2 regions of the Dellaglioa algida genome follow, and region 2 is predicted to be linked to the other one. Evidence: a T-box and tRNA genes for the amino acid it is inferred to sense, from the RefSeq annotation. Region 2 holds a T-box; the other holds one or more tRNA genes.
What was found. A T-box is a leader RNA that pairs with one kind of tRNA and senses whether it is charged. The one in region 2 lies ahead of leuS (leucine--tRNA ligase), so its partner is inferred to be a tRNA-Leu.
Positions count from the first base shown of each region.

Region 1: it has a tRNA-Leu gene. The T-box ahead of leuS (leucine--tRNA ligase) is inferred to sense a tRNA for this amino acid. The anticodon was not compared.

Region 1 covers NZ_JANXLE010000005.1:14,506-17,939, forward strand. Annotated here, with positions in the region: gene N0K73_RS05105 (Tex family protein) at 1-1,355, shown strand, start outside; gene N0K73_RS05110 (SprT family protein) at 1,357-1,809, shown strand; tRNA gene N0K73_RS05115 (tRNA-Leu) at 1,869-1,953, shown strand; gene N0K73_RS05120 (beta-ketoacyl-ACP synthase III) at 2,142-3,119, shown strand; gene N0K73_RS05125 (acetyl-CoA carboxylase biotin carboxyl carrier protein) at 3,137-3,434, shown strand, end outside.
Region 2 covers NZ_JANXLE010000004.1:1,758-5,191, forward strand. Annotated here, with positions in the region: gene N0K73_RS04120 (MDR family MFS transporter) at 1-1,025, shown strand, start outside; T-box leader at 1,054-1,259, shown strand; gene leuS (leucine--tRNA ligase) at 1,317-3,434, shown strand, end outside.

The DNA.
Region 1 (3,434 bases), on a different contig from region 2:
ATAGTTACAAACGATTTATTAAACCAGCAATTGAGCGTGAAATTCGTAAAGGCATGACAGAAGTTGCTGAAGAACAAGCAATTAATGTGTTCGGAGATAATTTATATCACCTGCTTATGCAAGCACCCCTTAAAGGAAAAATAGTTTTAGGCTTTGACCCAGCTTATCGAACGGGATGTAAGTTAGCGATTGTGGATGGAACAGGTAAGTTCCTAGATAAATTGGTGATTTATCCACATAAACCGGCAAGTGGTGAAAAACGTGCCGCCGCTGCTGGACAATTTAAAAAGTTCCTTGATCAATATCAAGTTGAGATGATTGCGATTGGTAATGGAACGGCAAGTCGTGAATCTGAACAATTTGTTTCAGATATTCTAAAAGAAATTGAACGTCCTATTTTTTATGTAATCGTCAATGAAGCTGGTGCATCGGTTTATTCAGCCAGTCAAGCCGCACGTGACGAATTTCCAGAATTACATGTTGAAGAACGTTCAGCTATCAGTATTGGTCGGCGCCTGCAAGATCCACTAGCTGAGTTAATTAAAATAGATCCTAAATCTGTTGGTGTTGGTCAATATCAACATGACGTTGCTGAAAAGAAATTGGATGCGCAATTAGACGTTGTGATTGAAAATGCCGTAAATAATGTTGGCGTTAACTTAAACACAGCTAGTTCAGAGTTATTAACAAAAATCTCTGGATTAAATTTAACAATTGCTAAGAATGTTGTTACGTATCGTGATGAGAACGGTAAGTTTACGAAGCGTCAACAACTTAAAAAGGTTCCTCGCTTAGGACCTAAGGCATATGAGCAGGCTATTGGATTCTTGCGTATTGTTTCTGGGGATAACATTTTAGATAATACGGATATTCATCCCGAAAGTTATCCACTAACGAAACTTTTGTTGAAAGAATTGGGGATAAAGGTGACGGAACTCGGGCAAGCGGAGACAAATGACCAATTGGCGCATGCAAATGCGGATAGTTTAGCACAGGTTGTGGACAGTGGTGTTGAAACTATTTCAGATATATTAACAAGTCTTCAAAAACCGGGACGCGATTTACGTGATGACATGCCAGCGCCATTGCTCCGTCATGACGTTTTAACGATTGAAGATTTAAAACCAGGGATGTCCTTACAAGGAACTGTTCGAAATGTGATTGATTTTGGTGCATTTGTGGATATTGGTGTTAAGCAAGATGGACTTGTCCACATTTCTCAATTAACGGATAAGTTTGTTAAAAAACCGAGTGAAGTCGTTGCAGTTGGCGATATTGTGACAGTTTGGGTAATGGAGGTTGATCTAAACCGACATCGTGTACAACTAACAATGAAACGACCAGCGGATAAGTAACATGACTGATTTTGAGTTAACAGCACTTGTGAAAAACTTATCCACAGCTTTGTTTAATCAACCATTTAAACATGAGGCAACCTTTAACAGTAGGCTACGGACAACTGGTGGTCGCTATTTGTTGAGTAATCACAACATTGAAATTAATCCAAAAATGTTAACAGAACATGGGCAAGACGTTTTAATCGGTGTGATTAAGCATGAGTTGTGTCATTACCATTTGCATCTTTCAAATAAAGGTTATCAACATCGGCATCAAGATTTTAAACAATTATTGGCAGCGGTTGGTGGTAGTCGGTTTGCGCCAGCTAGTCCTAAGGTAATCAAAAAGAAAAAGGTTATACACTATCAGTGTTCAAATTGTGGACAAGATTACCAGCGACAACGAAAAATTAACTTATCACGTTATGTTTGTTCAAAGTGTCGTGGACAGTTAATTTTACTTAAAAACTAATTTTTTTTAAATGTGACTTGTAACAGGGGACAATTTTTGCTACAATTATGATTGTTCTTGCGAGTATGGCGGAATTGGCAGACGCGTCAGACTAAGGATCTGGTGGGATAATATCCCGTGATGGTTCGAATCCATTTACTCGCATAATAGATTTATTGAAAAGCGCTTAACCTTGTTGCAATAGGGTTTAGTGCTTTTTTTAATGAATAACGACCATGGTAGCGTATTATGAGGTTAAAGAATTATTAAGCGTTAATTAATTTTGTGTCTTAATGTTGTAATTATTGATAAAATATAGGGAATTAAACTTAACGATTGGGAGAATAGTTAAATTGAATAAGTATATCAAAATAAAAAATATGGCTCATTTTGTACCAGAACGACTAGTAACGAATGATGAATTGGCTTCATTTATGCCTACATCTGACGAATGGATAGTGGCACACACAGGTATTAAGACGCGACATTATGCCATTAATGAAAATACGTCAGATTTAAGTACAAAAGTGGCAAATGAACTTTTACGTAAGTCTGGATATAAAGCGTCAGATATTGATTTAATTATTGTTTCAACGATTTCGCCGGATGCATTAACGCCATCAACGGCCGCAATTGTTCAAGGAAATATTAAGGCAACAAACGCATTTGCGTTTGATATCAGCGCGGCTTGTGCCGGGTTTATATTTGCGATGAGCACTGCGGAGAAGTTTTTACGCACGGGACAGTACCAAAGGGCAATCGTGATTAGTGCCGAAGTTAATTCAAAAATGATGGATTTTAAGGACCGAACGAGTGCCGTATTCTTTGGAGATGGTGCTGGTGGGGCCTTGATCGAAGCCTCTAATGATTCAACTGATGAAAGCTTTATTGCGGAGAAAATTGAAACAAATGGTCTTAAAAAAGAAGTGATTCATAGTGGTCGGATTACGCCATTAAGCGATATAAATGGCGACAATTATCCAACGATGGATGCCTTCTTCCAAGAAGGACGAGACGTTTTTGAGTTTGCTACGACAGTTGTTCCCGTTCAAATGAAACAAATATTGGCAGACAATAATTTGCAAACGTCTGATATTGATTTTGTTGTGTGTCACCAAGCTAATTTACGGATTATAGAAAAAATTGCCGAAGAACTAGAAATGCCAATCGAGAAATTTGCAACGAGTGTCACCCATCACGGAAATACTTCTTCGGCTGGTATCCCCATGGCTCTAAATGAGGCACTCGAACAAGGATTTACGGGTGGAACGGTTCTATTAACCGGGTTTGGTGCTGGGTTAGCCTATGGCAGTCTACTAATAAAAATATAAGGCAGGTATGTGAATCTATGAAATTTAATGAGATAAGTCAATTATTAGATAAAATTGCAACGATGCCATTTTCTCATGTTGAAATTAAAGACGGTGATATTGAGATAGTTGTGGACCAAGGACAAAAAAATGAAGAAATCGTGGCGTCGACAACTGAACAATCAAATGTAGATGAAGCTATTTTTGTTGTTAAAAGTCCGCTTGTTGGGTTGATTCATTTTGATCAATCAGGAGCGGTCGGGACTCAAATCATAAAAAAACAAGTCATTGCTCAAATTGAAAGCATGAAATTATATAATGATATCCAATCTCCGG
Region 2 (3,434 bases):
TTGCACCTTTGTTGGGTGGTTTTATTGTGGATCATTTAAATTGGCATTGGGTATTTTTTATCAACTTGCCAATAGGTTTGATAACGATAATAATGATTCAGATGTTTTTTAAAGAAGAACGTAAAATTATGAGTTCAAAAATAGATTTTTTTGGTAGTTTTCTTTTGATGACAGGCATTCTAGCAATTTTGTATAGCTTCCAGCGTTGGGGTGATGTCGGAATGGATTTAGTTGTTTTACTCTGTTTCTTTGGTTTTATGGTCTCGCTCTTTTTATTCATTAAATGGGAAAAAAGAGTAGAGGATCCAATTATTTCGTTAAAACTTTTTAATAACAGAACGTTTGTAATTCAAAATATTGTAGCCGCATTAATATCGGGATTCTTAATTGGGTTTGAGGTTTATATTCCAACATGGACTCAAGGAATACTTGGATTAAAAGCTTCTATGGCGGGATTTGCGGTGACACCAAGTTCTATTCTATGGATTGCGGGTTCTTTCTTTGCAGGCAATATGATGGCGGCATGGGCACCAAAGAAAGTGTTATCGATTAGTTTACTTTTTATTTTAATTGGATCTGTTGCACTTGGCCTCTTGCCAATAAATACACCATTCTATTTATTTCTAATTATTTCCGCGATATTAGGAGTTGGATTTGGAATAACGATCACAGCGACGACAGTCACTGCGCAGAGCTTAGTGCCACAGTCTGATATTGGCGTGGCGACATCATTTAACACGTTAAGCCGAACTCTTGGACAAACATTGATGATTTCGGTATTTGGCATTATATTTAATATGCAGATGCATAAAGAAATAGTAAAAACTCCGGGAACAAAGGATAGTATGATGGACATTTTAATCAATCCACAGACTGCAGATCAATTACCAAAGCATTTGATACCTAAGTTACGTGAAGTTCTGTATCAAGGTCTTCATGGTATATATTTGGCAGGAATTTGTATTGTAGTTCTCGCAATGATAATTAATTTATTCGATAAAAAAACTAAAGATTATTTGCAATAATAAGATTCGTTTGCTACACTGAAATTAATATAAAACGATTAAGAGGAACTAGTAATTTAACCAATTATTTTAGTGAGTATATGGTAGTGAGAATATACATAAATGGTTATTTGAACTCATCCTTGAGTTTTCTCACTGAACAATAGTAGGTGCGAACGTTATTTCACGTTATGAAAAAGAGTCAGTAATTTATACTGGAATAATAGGTGGTACCGCGGAAAATTCGTCCTATAGAAGTTAATCTTCTATAGGACTTTTTTGTATATATAATCAGAAAGGAAGTTAGTATACATGACTTATAATCACAAAGTAATAGAACAAAAATGGCAAGCATTTTGGGATGCCAATCAAACATTTAAAACGACTGAAAATCCTGAAAAGGAAAATTTTTATGCGCTTGATATGTTCCCATATCCATCTGGTCAGGGACTTCATGTGGGGCATCCAGAAGGATTTACAGCTACAGATATTTTGGCTCGAATGAAAAGAATGCAAGGATTTAACGTTTTGCATCCAATGGGGTGGGATGCTTTTGGACTTCCAGCCGAACAATACGCGCTAGATACTGGACACAGCCCTAAGGCATTTACGAAAACAAATACAGATAATTTTAGGCGACAAATAAAATCTTTAGGTCTTTCATATGACTGGAGTCGTGAACTAAATACGACTGATCCTGATTATTATAAATGGACACAATGGATTTTTGAAAAGTTATACGAAAAAGGATTAGCTTATGAAGATGAGGTTGCCGTTAACTGGAGTCCTGATTTAGGTACTGTTGTTGCTAATGAAGAGGTAATTGATGGTAAAACAGAACGAGGTGGTTACCCAATCGTTAGAAAACCTATGCGTCAATGGGTTCTAAAAATTACGGCTTATGCAGACCGTTTACTAGACGATTTGGATGATTTGGATTGGCCAGATAGTATTAAAGAACAACAAAGAAATTGGATCGGTAGGTCAACGGGCGCAAGTGTCAATTTTAAGGTTGATCAATTTGACGATTTAAAAATAGAAGCTTTTACAACACGCCCCGAAACTATTTACGGTGTTTCTTATATTGTTATTGCACCAGAGTTGGATATCCTTGATAAAATTACAATAGATTCTCAAAAAGAAGCCGTTAAAGCTTATCAAAAAGCAATTGAAGTTAAGTCTGACTTGGAACGAACTGATTTGGCAAAAGATAAAACGGGTGTATTTACGGGATCGTATGCAATAAATCCTGTAAATGGTGAAAAATTACCAATCTGGACTGCTGATTACGTTTTAGCATCATATGGTACTGGTGCAGTTATGGCCGTTCCTGCACATGACGAGAGGGATTTTGAATTCGCAACAAAATACGGATTAAATATTTTACCTGTCATTGAAGGCCCTGAAATTACTGATGAAGCAAACACAACTCCCGGCAAGTACATTAACTCTGGATTTTTAAACGGTTTGGAAAAAGCCGAAGCTATCGAAAAAGCTATTGCTTGGATGGAAGAAAATAATGTTGGTCAGAAGAAAATAAATTATAAATTAAGAGATTGGTTATTTTCAAGACAACGATACTGGGGTGAACCAATTCCTATTATTCATTGGGAAGATGGCGAAACGACAACAGTTCCTGTTGACCAATTACCACTTGAGTTACCTGAAGCAACGGATATTAAACCATCTGGTACAGGTGAAAGTCCCTTAGCTAATTTAACTGACTGGATTAACGTTGTCGATGAGAACGGTCGTAAAGGTAAGCGTGAAACGAATACAATGCCACAATGGGCTGGTAGCTCATGGTACTTTGTTCGTTTTATTGATCCTCATAACCCAAATGAAATTGCTGATCGTAAAAAATTAGAAGAATGGCTTCCCGTTGACGTTTACGTTGGTGGTGCTGAGCATGCTGTCTTACATTTGCTATATGCAAGATTTTGGCATAAATTCTTATACGATATTGGTGTCGTGCCTACTAAAGAACCTTTCCAAAAGCTAGTTAACCAAGGAATGATTTTAGGTGATAACCATGAAAAAATGTCTAAATCTAAAGGTAACGTCGTTAATCCAGATGATATAGTTGAGCGTTTTGGGGCAGATACGTTACGCCTTTATGAAATGTTCATGGGACCATTAGATGCTTCAATTGCTTGGAGCGAAGATGGATTGAATGGGTCACATAAATTTATCGAGCGCATTTGGCGATTAATCATGACCGAAGATAATCAGATTAGCTCAGCAGTTGTTGATGAAAATGACGGTGAACTTGATAAAATATATAACCAAACAGTTAAAAAAGTAACTGAGGATTATGAGGCCCTTCACTTTAATACGGGTATCTCACAGTTAATGATTTTTGTTAATGACGCTTATAAAGCTAAATCGTTAGCTAAGGAACAAGTTGAAGGCTTTATTCAATTAATAGCG